Regions from separate parts of the Janthinobacterium sp. GW821-FHT03C10 genome, predicted to be linked through region 1. Evidence: predicted binding sites of a transcription regulator. Region 1 holds the regulator's gene; each other region holds the start of a gene.
What was found. Region 1 encodes FNR, which switches genes on or off when oxygen is low (the NO sensors DNR and NnrR bind a similar motif). Its sites were predicted from a motif close to TTGATNNNNATCAA; they were not measured.

Region 1 (4,258 bases):
CGTCATGCCGATGCCCGTGTCGCGCACTTCGAAGCGTAGCCAGGCGCGCCCGTTCTCTTTCTCGGCCAGGCTGACGGCCACCACCACTTCGCCGCTCTCGGTAAACTTGATGGCGTTGCCGGCCAGGTTGACGAGGATTTGCTGCAGCCGCTGGGCGTCGCCCACGAGGCGGCGCGGCACATCGGGCTCGACGGCAATCGCCAGTTCCAGCTCCTTTTCGCCCGCATTCATGGTCATCGTCGTGGCCAGCGTGTTCATGACCTCGTCGAGGTCGAATTCGACGGGCGACAATTCCATGCGGCGCGCCTCGATCTTCGAATAATCGAGCACGTCGTTGAGGATGCCCAGCAGCGACTGGCCCGCCACGCGCACCATGGTCAGATACTTGCGCTGTTCCGTATCGAGCTTGGTATTGCCCAGCAAATACACCATGCCCAGCACGGCATTGAGGGGCGTGCGGATTTCATGGCTCATGTTGGCCACGAAATCGCTCTTCGCGCGGTTGGCCGCCTCGGCCCGGTCGCGCTCCTGTTCCAGCTCCGCCGCGCGCGATTCGAGTTCCTGCTGCAGCCGGTCGCGTTCGCTCATCAGGCCGTTGAAGGCTTCCGTCAGCTCGCCGATCTCGTCGCGCTGCTGCACGGGAACGGGGGTGAAACGGCTGCCGCTGGTGCGCAGCGCCTGCAGGGTGTCGCGCAGGCGCACCAGGGGCGACAGCAGGCGTACGGTGACCCAGCCCAGCACGGCTGCGGCCAGCAGCGAGGCGAGGATGCTCCACAGCACCAGCCGGTACAGCACGCCGTCGAACGGTTCGAAGGCGTCGTCGAGGGGCAGCGAGGCGGCCAGCAGCCAGTTCACCGATTTCAGGCGCTTGAAGCTGTTGACGGCCGTGATGCCGCGGCTGTTGGTGCTGACCATGCTGCCTTCGCCATCGTCCTTCAGCAGCTGAGTGGTCGTCAGGTTGGCGTTCGGCAGGCGCGGCTGCAGCAAACGGCTGGTATCGGGGTGCAGCACGTAGCGCGGCACGGCGCCGCGCGTGAGGATGAAGTAATAGCCGCTCTTGCCGATCTTTTCCGAGCGCAAACGCCCCAGCAGGTTGTCCTTGTACAGGCGCAGCACGCCGATCACCACGCCGGCCACCTGGCCGTCGGCGGCCAGCACGGGCGCCACCATCTGCACGATGGGCATGCCGCTCGATTTGCCCAGCATCGGCTCGGTGATCATGGGCTGGCGCGTGCGCAGCACGGTCTGGAAATACTCGCGCTCGGCGACGTTGATGCCGGCGCGCCCCGCCACTTCCGGCATGTCGGCCACGACGGCGCCGTGCGCGTCGAGCACCAGCACGTCGTCGAACAGCACCAGCATCGAGCGGCGCGAATAGTATTCGCGCAACTGGGCGGGCTGGGCGATCAGTTCCGGCGGCTGCTGCCGGGCCGTCAGGGTGACGATCTGCAGCAGCATCCCCAGCTTGTCGTCGAGCTCGGCGGCGGTGCGGCTGATCAGGGACGACTGCTGGCTCAGCAGTACCCGGGTGAAATCGTCGCGCATGTGCTGCACCTGGATCATGGTGACCAGCGCGATCATGGCGATCGAGGTCAGGCTGGTGGCCAGCGCGACTTTTGCTTTGATGCCGAGAGGCTTCATGATTTCCTTTTCAGTACCGGGCGGCACAGGCGGCAAATAATGCTGTCAGGAATTTTCCTATCAATACCCCAGCTTGGCAAGCGCCGCCACGCAAATTGCCCTCTCCGCATGGGCTTTTGACGATGTTGCCATATAATTAAAGGCGGGACGTCGTTTATTCGGTGAAATTGCGGTGAAATTGGCACACGGCAACCCTGTATGCAGTAAACTTGTTGTTGCATTTTCTAAAAGGTACCGACATGACTGAAGCGCTACTCACTCCAACCTTGCCCACAGTGACCGTGGAAGCGTTGCGTGCGCGATGCTCGACCTGCAGCATGCATCAATTGTGCCTGCCGATGGGCCTCGATGTGGGCGACATGGACAGGCTGGACCAGATCATCGGCCGCCGCCGCAAGATCGTGCGCGGCGCCTCGCTGTTCCGCATCGGCGACTCGTTCCAGAACCTGTACGCGATCCGCCTGGGCCACTTCAAGACCTACCAGATCAATCCGGGCGGCGAAGAGCAGGTGACGGGTTTCCAGATGGCTGGCGAACTGCTGGGCATGGACGCCATCAGCGCCGACCGCCACCACTGTAATGCGGTGGCCCTGGAAGACAGCGAAGTGTGTGAAATCCCGTTTTCCAGCCTGGAACAATTGCTGGGCAACATGCCGACCCTGCTGCGCCATTTCCACCGCATGATGAGCCAGGAAATCACGCGCGAGCAAAGCGTGATGCTGTTGCTGGGCAATATGCAGGCGACGCAGCGCTTTGCCGCCTTCATCGTCAACCTGGCGTCGCGCTATGAAGCGCGCGGCTATTCGAGCAGTAAATTCCAGTTGCGCATGTCGCGCGAGGAAATCGGCAACTACCTGGGCCTGACCATCGAAAGCGTCAGCCGTTTATTGTCGAAATTCAAGAAGGAAGGCTGGCTGCGCGTCTCCAACCGAGAGATCGAGATCCTGCAGCCGGCGAAATTGAAGGCCATTACGGCCGGCACGGACGTCTGCAAATAACAGCACCGTCAAAACCTACTGCGCGTCGCGCTTTGCGGCCTGCGATGCTCGCTGTGCTCTAGCACAGCTGCGCTTCTCAGCCACAAATCACTGCCGCTCGCTACGGTTTTTTCCCGGCGCTGTACGTTATAGCTCTTCATCCGCGTGCAGCGCGATGCTGCGTTGTAGCGGCCAGGTCCAGATACCGGACAGGCGCCACTCGCGCTTGTCATTTTCCACCAGCACCTGCCAGCGGCTGCGTTCGAGCATCGGCAGCGCCACGGAAAAATTGCCGGCCGCATCGGGCTGCACCAGCAGCTTGATATCCTTTTCCGGCAGGGTCGCATGCGCCAGGTGCAGCAGCAAAGGCCTCTGGTACGCCTTGCCGAAGCTGTGCACGGAACCGCTCAGGCGCGCTGCGGCGACGTCATACGCCAGGGTCGTATCCATGGCCAGGTCGCTGGCGATCGTGTCGCGCTTCAAATCCTGGTTGATGGCCTTGCCCTGCTTGTAATAGTCGCCCACCACCAGCGCATCGGGTTGTGTAAACGCGATATAACCCATGAAGCTGCCGACGACCACGGACAGGCCGGGACCGATCATCAGCAGCCATGGCCAGCGGTGCTTGTACCACGGGGCAACGGGGGCTTGCAGTTTCAGACTGTCGGACATGCTATTTCTCCTGTGTAAATGGCCGGCCCCCATGCGGGGACCGGCCTTCCTGCATTAGCGCGGCACGATGAAGACCGCGCTTTCGCGCACGTGCAGCGACGGGTCGTCCAGCGAGTGCAATTCGATTGCAATCTTGTTCGAACCCTTCTCGCCGACGCCGTGCGGCACGCGCAGGCGGATCGGCCAGCCCAGCGTTTCCGTCGGCTGCAACGTCACTTCCTCGCGTGTCAGCAAGGTCAGGCCCGGCAAGCCGGATGCGCTGATTTTGAAATGCTGGCTTTGCTCGGAGGTGTTCATGATCTGCAGGCGGTAGACGTTTTCGATCATGCCGTCTTCCACTTCGCGTCCCATCGAACCGCGGTCGCGGATCACGTCCATTTTCAGCGGCGTGCGCAGGGCCAGCGAAGTACACACGGCGATGATGATCAGGGCCAGGATGGAAGTGTAGATCAGCACGCGCGGGCGCATGGCGCGCTGGCGGATCTGCTTCGAATTGAAGTTGTTTTCCATCGCATGGTCGGTGCTGTAGCGTATCAGGCCACGCGGCCGTTCGACCTTGTCCATCACGGTATTGCAGGCATCGACGCAGGCGGCGCAGCCGATGCATTCATACTGCAGGCCGTTGCGGATATCGATGCCGGTCGGACACACCTGCACGCACAGGGTGCAGTCGATGCAGTCGCCCAGCTTGTCGTTGTTGCCAGCCTTCTTGCTCATGGCGCCGCGTGGTTCGCCGCGCTTGGCATCGTAGGTGATGATCAGCGTGTCCTGGTCGAACATGGCGCTCTGGAAGCGCGCGTAGGGGCACATGTATTTGCACACCTGCTCGCGCAGCCAGCCTGCGTTGCCGTAGGTTGCCAGGCTGTAGAACAAGACCCAGAACCATTCCCAGGGACCGAAATTGAGGGTGGTCACCTCGCGCGCCAGTTCCTTGATCGGCGTGAAGTAGCCGACAAAGGTAAAGCCCG
Region 2 (4,258 bases), on a different contig from region 1:
CTTTGTGCTGGCGCAAACGATGACGGACATGCTTTGCTAACGTGGAAGCTCCGATATGGGGAGATCATCATGGACGACAACGGTAAACACATACGCGAACTGGAAAAGAAAATCAGCGCCCTCAGCGACGCGCTGGCGCACCTGGGCAAGGGTACGACCTTGCAGGAATTGCTGCGCATCATACGTTTCCCTGGCTACACGACGCCGGCCGAATTCACCTTCAATGTGGCCATCCTCGACACCATGCTGGTGCAGGCCAATGCGCTGGAAAAGCTGGGGCAGGATTTGTTGGCGGGGGCCAAGCAGGTGGTGGCAAAACAGTGAGCAGGCGGTGACTTACAACACCTAACAAAACCGTAGCGAGCGGAAGGGAGTTGTGGTTGAGAAGCGCAACTGTACGAAGGTACAGTGAGCATCGCAGGCCGCAAATACCGACGCGCAGTAGGTTTTGATAGGTGTTCTTATTCCTGAACACCTGAAAAATGGCCAGGGCAAGGCGCAGGGCCGCAGGCAGTACGAACGTACGCCCAGGCCCTGCAACACCGCCATGGACGTTTTATCAGGTGTTCAGTCCGCCGAAGCGTTCGTAAAACCACGGCTCCACGTCCGGCGCGTGCTCATCCTCGCGACGCAGGGTGGCCAGGATGTGTTCCTCTGCAGGAGCGTACGTGATGCGGTACAGGTCGCGCGCCAGCGCATAGGCTTGCGTGCCGGGCCACGGTTCGGGCAGCAGTTCGACGGGCAGTTGCGGGTCGTGCAACTGCACGCGGCGGTAGGCGTGCGTCAGCAGCGAGCGGATGACGAAGGCCTGCTCGGCATCGAACACGGGTTCTTCCTGCAGCAGGGTCAGCAGCGGCTGGAAGCTGGCGATGAATTTTTCGTAGCCGGCCATCACTTCCGACAAGTCCCAGCAGTCGCCCACCATGTCGCGCAGGGGACGCGTGCTGACACCGGGCAACTCTGTTGTGTGGCAGACATACAGCTTGCCCTGCACCTCGTTGCGCACGAGAATATCTTCCAGCGCCTCCGCATTGCTGGCCGGGTGGCCAAAGATGCCGGGCGAGATCAAGCCATAGCCCGCCCACAATAATTCCTTGCGCAGCGCGCCCCGTTCGGCGGCGCCGATGCTGCCGGCCGGCCCGATCACCAGAGTCCAGCTGCCATCCCAATGCACGACCAGCGGCGCATAGATGCGGCGGTAGGCGCGTTCGAAGCGGGCCAGCGCCTCCGGGCGTATCGCATAGGCGCTGCGGCGGCCGTCGCGCTGCGAGCTGAGCCAGCCTTCCTGCGCCAGGCGGAACACGCTGGTGCGCAATAGCCGGTCATTGACGCCGAATGGCGCCAGCAGTTCGATCAGGCTGCCCAGCCAGATGGCGCCGCCGCGCGGCACGATGGCGTCGCCGAAGATGGTCATCACCAGAGACTTCGAGCGCGGTGGGTCGCTTTCCAGGAAATCGGCTATCCATGCCGTGCAGCGGGTGTTCTTCATGTGGTTCCGGTCTGGCCGTGTTGCGGTCGGTTCAATAAAAGCAGCAGTTTACTTGGCTGCGCGGGTAGCGCGGCAATAATTTGCCGGAAGCGCGGGTAGCGCCCCATGGTGTTTTCTCATAAGCAATATCATACGCACAAAAAAGCGGCATAAGATACGATTTTTTAAAATGATTCATATCAAGTGTATGCAAATCGTTTTTTGTATCGTATTATCTGTTCATCGCACCGCGCGGCTGCGCAAAATCAAAGACATGGGAGACACATCATGTACGCACAAATGGTTGAAACCGGCCTCAAGAACGTCCGCTCCATCGACGACATGGGCCAGGAAGAGCGCGCTTTCCAGGCGCGCATCGACGAAGGCATCAAGATCGAGGCCAAGGACTGGATGCCGGACGCCTACCGCAAGACCCTGATCCGCCAGATTTCGCAGCACGCGCACTCGGAAATCGTCGGCCAATTGCCCGAAGGTAACTGGGTTACGCGCGCGCCGACCCTGAAACGCAAATCGATCCTGCTGGCGAAGATCCAGGACGAAGCGGGCCACGGTCTGTACCTGTACAGCGCCGCGGAAACCCTGGGCGTCTCGCGCGACGATTTGCTGGCCGCCTTGCACTCGGGCAAAGCCAAATATTCCAGCATCTTTAACTATCCCACCCTGTCGTGGGCCGACATGGGCGCCATCGGCTGGCTGGTCGACGGCTCCGCCATCATCAACCAGATTCCCTTGTGCCGCTGCTCCTACGGTCCGTATGCGCGCGCCATGATCCGCGTCTGCAAGGAAGAATCGTTCCATGCGCGCCAGGGCTACGACATCATGATGTCGCTGTGCAAGGGCACGCCCGAACAGAAAGCCATGGCGCAAGATGCCTTGAACCGCTGGTGGTGGCCATCGTTGATGATGTTCGGCCCGTCCGACGCCGCCTCCGTCAACAGCGCCCAGTCGGCGCAATGGCGCATCAAGCTGTTCTCGAACGACGAATTGCGCCAGCGCATGGTCGACCAGACCGTGCCGCAAATCGAATACCTGGGCCTGACCGTGCCCGATCCGGACCTGAAGTTCAATGCGGAGACGGGCCATTACGAATTCGGCGAGATCGACTGGTCCGAGTTCAACAATGTCTTGAAGGGCAATGGCCCGTGCAACCGCGAGCGTTTGCAAACGCGCGTGAAAGCGTATGAAGACGGTGCATGGTTCCGCGATGCCTTGGTCGCCTATGCCGACAAGCAAGCCGCCAACAAAGCGGCAGCGTAATTACATAAGACAGATAGGGGATAGCAACATGAGCAAAGAATGGCCTTTGTGGGAAGTTTTCATCCGCAGCCAGCACGGCCTGGCGCACAAGCATGTGGGCAGCCTGCACGCTTCCGACGCCACCATGGCGGTCAACCATGCGCGCGACGTCTACACGCGCCGCAATGAAGGCGTGAGCATCTGGGTGGTGCGCGCGGCCGATATCGTCGCCAGCAGCCCCGGCGACAAGGGCGCCCTGTTCGAACCGTCGAACAGCAAGGTGTACCGCCATCCCACCTTCTTCCCGATGCCGGAAGAAGTCAAGAACCTGTGATGGGAGCGCCTGCAATGGATGACAAGGTCAATTACCTCCTGCGCCTGGGCGACAATGCCCTGATCCTCAGCCAGCAGCTGTCGCAGCTGTGCGGCAAGGGCCCGGCGCTGGAAGAAGACATGGCGCTGACCAACGTGTCGTTGGACTTGCTGGGCCAGACGCGTTTGTGGTTCAGCTATGCGGCCGAACTGGAAAACGCGGGCCGCGACGAGGACGACATCGCCTTCTTGCGCGACGCCCACGATTTCAAGAACTGCCTGCTGGTCGAACAGCCGAACGGCAATTACGCCGACACCCTGATGCGCCAGTTCTTCTTCGACAGCTGGCACTATTTCCAGCTGCTGGAACTGACGAAATCGACGGACGCGCGCATCGTCGAGGTGGCGCAGAAGTCGATCAAGGAAGTGACGTATCACCTGCGCCGCAGCGGCGACCTGATCGTGCGCCTCGGCGACGGCACGGCGGACAGCCATGCAAAAACGCAGGCGGCCGCCGACAAGCTGTGGATGTACACGGGCGAGATGTTCAAGTACGACGCCGTCGACCAGGCCATGGTCGCCGCCGGCATCGCGCCGCCATCGGACGTGCTGCGCCGCGCGTTCCTCGAGCACGTGGCCGAGATCTTCGCCGAAGCGACGCTTGTCATGCCGGCGCCCGACGCGTGGATGCAAAAGGGCGGCAAGCAGGGCACGCACACGGAGCACCTGGGTTTTATCCTGGCCGAGATGCAGTTCCTGCAGCGCGCCTATCCCGGGGCGGAGTGGTAATGCACGCCGCCGGCGCATCACTGGACGCGGCCCAGGTCTGGGCCTGGCTGGGTGACGTGCCGGACCCGGAAATCCCCGTCATCTCGGTGGTGGACCTGGGCATCGTGCGCGCCGTCGAAGTCACGGATGGCGATGCGTGCATCGTGACGATCACGCCCACATATTCGGGCTGCCCGGCGATGCAGGTGATCGCCGACGCCGTCACCGATGCCTTGCGCAGCCATGGCGTGGCCAGGGTGACCCTGGTGAACCAGCTGGCGCCCGCGTGGACCACGGACTGGATGAGCGAGGCGGGCAAGGCCAAGCTGAAAGGCTATGGCATCGCCCCGCCGCAGCAGCAGGTGATCGATATCAGCGGCTTGCGTGGTGGAGTCAAGCGCCAGGCTGGTCCCAAGCTGGAGGTGATCTGCCCGAACTGCGGTTCCACGCATA
Region 3 (4,258 bases), on a different contig from region 1:
ACCGTCATTTCTGACGGGTCGCTCACTCAAAAAACTGACAGGCTACTTCCGAAGAAGTATCCTATTTCATTATTTCTTGTGAACATTTGATATTTTAAGTATTACAGCAATCCGAAGATCACTGCTGCACTACATCAAATGCCCACACTTATCGACTGTTAATTGTTAAAGAACTGTATTCGGTACTACTTTCGCGCTATCGACAAAGCGTTGTGTTTGTCAGCTGCGAAGAAGGAAGAGTATGAAGCGTTTCGGCTAATTCGTCAACCTTCTTTTTTACTACCCAGCCCCGGAAGGCCGCCCCTTTTGTGCCGCAAACTAGTGCGTCTCATCGGGGAGGCGAATCATATCAAAGACCGCCGAAGTTTGGCAAGCGCTTTTCCAGGAAAGCGTGCATGCCTTCTTTTTGTGCAGGCGTGCCGAAGGCAGCCTGGAACAAGCGGCGCTCATAGGCGACGCCATCGGTCAGGGTCGTTTCGAAGGCGCGGTTGACGCAATCCTTGATCATCATGGCCACCGAGGTCGGCATGGCGGCGATGGTCTTGGCGGCAGCCAGGGTTTCTTCCAGCAACTTATCGGCCGGCACCACGCGCGACACCAGGCCGATGCGTTCCGCCTCGGCGGCATCGATGGTGCGTGCCGTCAGCAGCAGATCCATGGCCTTGGCCTTGCCGATGGCGCGCGGCAGGCGCTGCGTACCGCCCGCGCCCGGCGTGACGCCAACCTTGATTTCCGGCTGGCCGAATTTGGCGCTGTCGGCAGCGATCAGGAAATCGCACATCATGGCCAGTTCGCAGCCGCCACCGAGCGCATAGCCGGCCACCGCGCCCACCACCGGTTTGCGCACGCGCAAGATATGCTCCCAGTTGCGGCTGATGTAACCCTGGGTAAAGGTGTCGGGATAAGTGTAGTCAGCCATGGCGGCGATGTCAGCACCGGCGGCAAAGGCTTTTTCGCTGCCCGTGAGCACGATGCAGCCGATATTCTCGTCCGCGTCGAATTTCAGCAAGGCGTGGCCCAGCTCATTCATCATGTTGTCGTTCAAGGCATTCAAGGCCTTGGGACGGTTCAGGCGGATGACCGCCACCTTGTCCTGGATGTCGATGATCAGGTCTTCGTATTGCATAGTGTCTCCTCTCGATGAACGGTGCAACGATTGTAGCGGCTAACGGCAGCGGCGCGGCAGGTGCGCTGCTATTATTGTGAGTCCGATCACCTTTATCGAGCAGCGTATTTTCTCCTCCTTCTTCCAGTACTGCACCCGCTATCTGCGCGGCGACGGCAGCGCCGCCAGCGTCAATTTCCGCCGCCTGTGGTTCAGCAACGGCCTCAATTGCTTCGGCGCGCAGATCACCTCGCTGGCCCTGCCCCTGTGCGCGGTATTGTTACTGCATGCGACGCCGGAACAGATGGGCGTGCTGGTTGCCCTGCAGGCGCTGCCGTTCGCCCTGTTCGGCTTGCCCGTCGGCGTGCTGCTGGACCGGCGCAGCAAGCACCCGATCATGCTGTTCAGCGAAAGCATGTCGGGCCTGGCACTGGCCAGCGTGGCCGTCGCCTGGTGGTGCGGCGTGCTGTCGATGCCATGGTTATATATAGTGGGATTCATCATCGGCACGGGCTTCGTCGTCGGCGGCGGCGCCGAACAGGTGTTTCTGACCTTCCTCGTGGGCCGCGATGGCTTGATCGATGCGCAGTCGAAATTTGCCGCCACCGAATCGGCTTCGCGCCTGATCGGCCCCGGCCTGGCCGGCGTGCTGGTGCAAATGCTGTCGGCGCCCGTCGCCATCCTGTGCACGGCTTGCGGTTATCTGGTTTCCGTCTTCAATCTGCGCGCCATGAGCGTGCGCGATCCACGCCCTGCTCCCTCCGACAAACACGCCCTGCACGACATCGCCGACGGCTTGCTGTTCGTCTGGCGCGAACCGCTGCTGCGCGCGCTGGCATGGGGCGCCGGCATCTGGCACTTCCTGTTTTACGCCAGCATGGCCTTGACGGTGCTGTTCGCCACGCGCGACCTGGGCATGAGTCCTGGCGTGCTGGGCATGACGCAGATGCTGGGCGGCGCCGGCGTCTTGCTCAGCGCCTTCATCGTCAAGCCGCTGACGCGCCGCTACGGCGCCGGCCGCACCATCCTGATCGGCCTGGCATCGACCTCGCTCTGCTTTGTCCTGACGCCAACGATTCCCGCCGCGCTGTTCGGCAGCGCGGCCGCCAGCGCCGTGGCGTATGCCATATTGATGTTCTTTTTCGATTGCGGCGTGATGCTGTTCTTTATTCCCTACCTGGGCCTGCGCCAGAAAGTCACGCCCGACCCCATGCTGGGCCGCATGACCTCGACCATGCGCTTCCTGACGGTGGCGACGGCACCGCTGGGCGCGCTGGCCGCTGGCTGGGTGGCGGAACATTTTGGCGTGCGCAATGGCCTGGCCTGCATCGCGGCAGGCAGCATTGTGTTGACGATCGCCATGGTGTGGGGCACGCCGCTGCGTAGCGTGCGCACCTGAAGCGAGGAACGGGCATACACTGCAGAAAGATTGCCTTGGCGACACTATTCATGCCAAAGCCTGTGAGGTTTGATTTACATCAAGGTTTTAATTGATGTAAATCCATAAGCTGTCTTACATCACTTGAGGAGCACGCCATGTTTAACACCATCTTATTTCCCACCGACGGCTCGCCGTTGTCCGACAAAGCTGCCGAGACTGCTCTCGCCTTCGCCCAATTGAACAAGGCCAAGCTGGTCGCCATCAGCGTGGTGCAACCCTTCCCGTTCTCGCCGATGGCCGACGGCGGCATCGTGCTCGACGCCAGCCTGTATGAACAGCAGATGCAGGAAGCCTCGCAACGCGCCATCGACAAGATCGGTGCGGCAGCGCGCGCCGCCGGCGTGCCTTTCGAAGGCGTGGTGGCCGTGTCACCGAGCCCGCACGACGAAATCGTCAACGCGGCGCAAACCTACCATTGCGACATCATCCTGATGGCCTCGCATGGCCGCAAGGGCTTGAACAAGCTGTTCGTGGGCAGCGAAACGCAAAAAGTGCTGGCGCATACGCATCTGCCCGTCATGGTTCTGCGGTAAACCGCCCCCCCCGGCGTCGCCAGGACTCCCTAGCGCGCCGGCGCCTGCTTCGGCAGCAACACCCACACGGCGCCGCTCTGCTTCATGCGGCCCGCATTCTCGGCCGCTTCCGCGCCAAAGCCAAAGAAATAATCGACCCGGATCGGCCCGCGAATGGCGCCGCCCGTATCCTGCGCCATGACCAGGCGCTGCATGGGAATCTCGCTATTGGCTTGCGTGGTGGACAGGAACACGGGCGCGCCCAGCGGCAGGAAGCGCGAATCGACGGCCACCGAGCGCTGCGGCGTCAGCGGCACGCCCAGCGCGCCCTTCGGCCCCACCTTCGGATCGGGCAAACGCTCTTCCTTGAAGAAGACATAGCTGGGATTGGCGTTGAACAATTCATCCTTGCGCGTGGGATGGCCGGCGATCCACGCCTTGATGCCCTGCGCGGACGCCTGGCTCAGGGTCAGCTCGCCCTTGTCAACCAGGTAGCGGCCGATCGACTTGTAGGGATGGCCGTTTTGATCTGCATACGCCACGCGCACGGTTTCCTGCGTATCGGTCAGCTGCACGCGCCCGGAACCCTGCACCTGCAGGAAGAACGCCTCGACTTCATCATCCACCCACAGCAATTCCTTGCCAGTGACGGATGTGGCGCGCTCGATATCGGCGCGGGTCGCGTACGGTATCACCTTCTTGCCGACCAGCTTGCCCCGCAGGCGCATGTTCTTCAGCTCCGGATACACGCCGGCCAGGTCGACCGAGACCAGGTCGTCGGGCACCTTGTACAGCGGCGTCTGATATGGACCGCCGCGCTTGCGCGCCCCGTGCAGCAGCGGCTCGTAGTAGCCGGTGACGAGGCCCGTGCTGGCGCCATCGGCCGTGATGACTTGATTGGGCACAAAGAAAGTCTCGAAGAACAGGCGGATGGCCTTGTCGCTGTCGGCATTCACCTGGCGCGCGATCGTGCACGATTCCTTCCAGTCCGGCCGCTTGACCAGCACGCCGCACGAAGCCATGAACGCGGGCCAGGCGGCGCGCATGTCGTCGCGGGCCCAGCCAGGCAAGGCGGCAAATTTGGCGGGCACGAAGGTGGGCGCTACCGCTGCATCGATGGCGTCCTTGGCATCCTTGGCATCGGCGGGCTTGGCCGGAACCGGCCTGACGACGGTCGGCGCGATGGGCGGCGCCTTGCCG
Region 4 (4,258 bases), on a different contig from region 1:
TTCCAGGTCCAGCCGCCGGCGCGCGGCTCGCCGCTGAGCAGCAATTCCATTTCATCGCTGTGCACGGACAACAAGTCGCCGCCGCTGTCGACCGTGTTGCGCGTGTAGCGCAGCTCGGCCGTGGCCAGGCCGCGGAAGCGGTGGCGCAAATACGGGCTGATGCCGGTGGTGCGCACGGTGCTGGCATTGTCCGTGTCGGGCAGGTCGTCGATCAATTGGGGGCCGAACGGCGAGATGTTGCGCCGGTTCACGCTGGCATCGGCATCGATGAAGAACCAGTCCTTCACCAGCTCGGCGTCGGCCGAGGCGTGCAGCTGGTGGTTGTCGGTATCGGCACGCTGTCCCGACAGGTATTTGTGCCAGCTGTAGTCGAGGTGCACGCGCAGGCGGGGGCCCGTGCCGATGAGGGCGATGGCGGGCGCGATTTCCGTGATGAAGTCCGATTGCGCCTGGCCGGGCGGCGCGCGCAAGGCATTGTCCGTATAGCTTTCGCGCAGGCGCAGCGACGGTTTCACCAGCCAGTCGACGGCGCCGGCCGGCGCGGGCAGCAGCAGGGACAGGAACGGCAGCAGCGGCAGCGGAACCCGGCGGCTAATCGTAATGGCCATAGCCGTAGTAGTCGTTGCCGGGGAATGATCTGGTCTTGTTGTAGATTAAATGGATGTGCTCGCACGAGTCGATCTGGCGCAGCGCTTCCTTGACGGCGTGCTGGGTCGTCGTTTCCGCCTCGACCACCATCACCACTTGCCCCATCTGTCCCACCAGCGCGTGCGCCTCGCTGGTGATCAAGAGGGGCGGCGAGTCGAAGACGACGACGCGGTCGGCGTAGCGGCTGGCGATCTCGGCCAGCAAGCGGCTCATGGCCCGGCTGGCCAGCAGTTCCGTCGCGTGCTTGTTGCTGCGCCCGGCGGGCAGGATGCTCAGGTTGGCCACGTTGGTTTTCAGGATCACGTCCGCCATCGCCAGCTGCGGGTCGAGCAGCACGTCCATCAGCCCCGGCTCGGGCGGCAGGCCCAGCACTTTCAGCACGGACGGGCGCGCCACGTCGGCATCGACCAGCAGCACCGTGATATCCATTTCCATGGCGATGCTCATGGCCAGGTTGACGGCGCAATACGTCTTGCCTTCGCCGGGCATGGCGCTGGTGACGACGATCAGGTTGCCGTGGCGGATGGCCTCGGCGCCGCTGGCGCGTGCCTGGCGCAGCAGCGGGCGCTTGATGATGCGGAAATCCTCGGCCACCGAACTGCGCCCGCCATCGTGCGTGAGCATGCCCTGCTCGGCCAGCCGGGCCAGGTTCAGGGGCCGGTACTGGGGCGAGCGGGCCGCCTGCGCGCCATCCGCGCCAGCGGCCACCTCCGGACCATCCGCACCATAGGGCACGCCGGCCTCGGCCACGCCCAGGATCGTGGGTTCCTGCTTGCCGCTGTCCTTGCTGCTCATCGTCGCTCCCCTGGTGGCTCTAGAATTTCAGCAGCGCGGCCGTCATGACCCCGCCGTACAGCACGAACAGGCTGCCCAGGCAGGCGCCGAAGCCATAGCGGGCGCGGCGGCGGCGTACCTGCTGCAGCGGCGTCCAGTTCATCGATACCGTGCCCAGCACGTTCAAGCCCGTCGCGTCGCGCAGTTCGGACGGACTGAGGAAGGTGGGGCGCACCTGGCTGATCAGCAGGGCCGCGGCGACGCCGGCCACCAGGGCCGCGCCCAGCGCCGCGCTGAACAGCAGCGGGCGGTTCGGGCCGACGGGCGCATATTGCACCGTGGGCGGGTCGATGATCTTGAAGGCCATCATCTCGGTGGTGGAACTGAGTTCGCCCGACAGCTTGGCCGCTTCGCGCCGGCCGATCAGCTTTTCATAGTTTTCCTTGTTGATGATGTAGTCGCGGTTGAGCTGCGCCAGCTGCGATTCCACCTCGGGCACGGCATTGCTCTGCGCCAGCAGCCGTTCATTGCGCGCGCTGTATTCCTGCACGCGGGCGCGGATGGCGGCCACCTTGGCGTCCGCGTCCGTCAGCGCCACCTTCAGCTGCTGCAGCATGGGGCTGTAGTTCTTGCCCGGGTCGCCGGACGCCGTTTTCAGCTTGCTTTCCTCGATCTTGCGCTCTTCCAGCTGGGCCACCAGGCGCTTCGAGGCGATGATGTCGGGATGCAATTCCGTAAATTGCATGCGCAGGTTGTCGAGGTTCTTGTTGAGCGAGGCGATGCGCTCGTCGAGTTCGGGATTCGTGATGGACGACGCGTTCGGCTCCATGTCGAGCACGGGCTCGTCGCCCTCGATCTGGCTCTGGATGGCCTTGCGCGCCTGTTCCGCCTCGACCAGCTCCAGCTTGGCATTGTTCAGGCTATCGGACGACATCAGCAGCTGGCTGCCGTAGTCGATGCCCTGGCGCGGCAGCAGCAGGTTGTTGCGGATCTTGAATTCCTTCACCAGGTTTTCCGCCGCGCTCAGCTTGTCCTCGTAATTCTTGATCTGCTCGTCGATGAATTGCACCGCCTTCTGCGAATCGCCCTTTTTGCCCTGGAAACTGCCTTCGACAAAGATGGTCAGCAGGCTTTGCACCACGTCGCGCACCAGCTTCGGGTCGCGCCCGCTGTAGCTGATGGTGTAGATGTCGTAGGCGTTGGTGCCGGTGATCTTGATGCGGCTCATCAGGTCATCGAGCTGGGCCTCGTGCTCGCGCACGGTCTTCGAATCGAGGTCGAGGTCGACCATGCGCATGACGCGCTCCACGTTGGGCCGGCTGAGCAGGGTGCGGCTCATGATGGCCACCTGCTGTTCCGTGTTCGGCACGCTGGTCATGCCGGCCATCAGCGGCTTGAGGATGGTTTGCGTATCGACAAACACGCGCGCCGACGTCTGGAAGTCGTCGGGCAGGCTGATCACCTTGATGAAGCCGACGATGGCCACCAGCCACGCCACCAGCACCGCATGCCAGCGGTATTTCCAGATGCCTTTCAGGCTGGAAAGCAGTTGCTGTATCAATTGCTCCATGTCGCTTCCTTCAGGTAACGGTGCTGCACGGCAGACGGGCGGGCGACGGCGTCTTGCAAGAAATGCTTGTCTGTTGAGTAAGCAAAGTATAGGGCGCCTGTCGAGCAAGATTTCCCAAGATGATTGCTTCTTGATACGCCTCAAGGTTCACTTGCCGGCTTTTAATAATCATAGGAAGTTCGCGGCCCAGGCTGGTTCTGCGGGGCCGGCCATGGACGCGCCATCGACTCGAAGAGGCTCCGCATGAATCCGTTTCGCCGTGCATTTGTCTGCAACACGCTGCTCCTGGCCGGTGCCGCCGGCCTGCTGGGAGGCTGCCGCACCCGCTATCCGCTGGCGCCCGCCGACGACAGCACACCCATGCACGATTACCTGATCGGGCCGGGCGATTCCGTCAACATCATCGTCTGGCGCAATCCGGAAGTGTCGCTGACGGTGGCCGTGCGGCCGGACGGCAAGATCACCACGCCGCTGGTGGAGGACCTGGAGGCCAGCGGCAAGACGTCGACCCAGCTGGCGCGCGACATCGAGCAAGCCTTGAGCAAGTTCATCCAGCAGCCCGTGGTGACGGTCATCGTCACCAACTTCTCGGGGCCGTATGGCGAGCAGATCCGCGTGATCGGCGAGGCGGCCAAGCCGCAGGCGCTGCCGTACCGGCTCGGCATGTCGCTGATGGACGTGCTCATCGCCGTGGGCGGCATCACCGATTTCGCGGCCGGCAACAAGGCCAGCATCATCCGCGTGCGCGAGGGCAGCCAGCAGCAGCTGCGCGTGCGGCTCGACGATTTATTGAAGGAGGGCGATATTTCCGCGAATGTCATGATGCGGCCGGGCGACGTTTTATTGATCCCGGAAAGCTTTTTTTAACAGCGGGCTCGGCAATATCAAAACAGCACTTATATTTGTCATTTTGTACTTTTCAGCAAATTTCATCGTGTTATTTTGCTATCTAAAGACAGATTTCTTCTGTTTTTTTAGCTAAAGGTGGGAACTTCTCCCGTTTTTGTCTTGTCACAAGGCATTGGCTTCAGTCCGTCTCGACGGCTGCCGATGAACGTGAGGACAAGATGAGCTTTGAAGATGAACCCATTATTTCCTTCGACACGCCCGGTACTTTCAGCGACCTGGTGGTGGGCGAGGGGCAGATCGACCCGGCCATGGAGCATGAGCTCGACCTGCAGCGCTTTCATATCCGCATGGCCAATTCGCGTGGCCGGCGTGAAGCGGCCAGCTTGCTGATCCGCAAGATGTACGGCTGGCGCGGCT

Region 2: the regulator FNR is predicted to act here: its motif matches at 1,659-1,672, upstream of paaA (1,2-phenylacetyl-CoA epoxidase subunit PaaA).
Region 3: the regulator FNR is predicted to act here: its motif matches at 2,574-2,587, upstream of AC07VH_RS25025 (universal stress protein).
Region 4: the regulator FNR is predicted to act here: its motif matches at 3,123-3,136, upstream of AC07VH_RS01980 (XrtA system polysaccharide chain length determinant).

Annotation. Positions count from the first base shown of each region.
Region 1 covers NZ_JBWKUN010000005.1:68,218-72,475, reverse strand. The annotation lists gene AC07VH_RS17415 (response regulator) at 1-1,641, opposite strand, end outside; gene fnr (fumarate/nitrate reduction transcriptional regulator Fnr) at 1,881-2,639, shown strand; gene AC07VH_RS17405 (FixH family protein) at 2,766-3,290, opposite strand; gene ccoG (cytochrome c oxidase accessory protein CcoG) at 3,345-4,258, opposite strand, start outside.
Region 2 covers NZ_JBWKUN010000001.1:1,417,457-1,421,714, reverse strand. The annotation lists gene AC07VH_RS06030 (hypothetical protein) at 70-324, shown strand; gene paaX (phenylacetic acid degradation operon negative regulatory protein PaaX) at 560-1,489, opposite strand; gene paaA (1,2-phenylacetyl-CoA epoxidase subunit PaaA) at 1,757-2,746, shown strand; gene paaB (1,2-phenylacetyl-CoA epoxidase subunit PaaB) at 2,775-3,059, shown strand; gene paaC (1,2-phenylacetyl-CoA epoxidase subunit PaaC) at 3,074-3,826, shown strand; gene paaD (1,2-phenylacetyl-CoA epoxidase subunit PaaD) at 3,826-4,258, shown strand, end outside.
Region 3 covers NZ_JBWKUN010000009.1:89-4,346, forward strand. The annotation lists gene AC07VH_RS25015 (enoyl-CoA hydratase) at 350-1,126, opposite strand; gene AC07VH_RS25020 (MFS transporter) at 1,203-2,504, shown strand; gene AC07VH_RS25025 (universal stress protein) at 2,642-3,079, shown strand; gene mltA (murein transglycosylase A) at 3,109-4,258, opposite strand, start outside.
Region 4 covers NZ_JBWKUN010000001.1:506,843-511,100, forward strand. The annotation lists gene AC07VH_RS01970 (TIGR03016 family PEP-CTERM system-associated outer membrane protein) at 1-608, opposite strand, end outside; gene AC07VH_RS01975 (XrtA-associated tyrosine autokinase) at 592-1,443, opposite strand; gene AC07VH_RS01980 (XrtA system polysaccharide chain length determinant) at 1,463-2,992, opposite strand; gene AC07VH_RS01985 (XrtA/PEP-CTERM system exopolysaccharide export protein) at 3,236-3,859, shown strand; gene AC07VH_RS01990 (N-acyl amino acid synthase FeeM domain-containing protein) at 4,060-4,258, shown strand, end outside.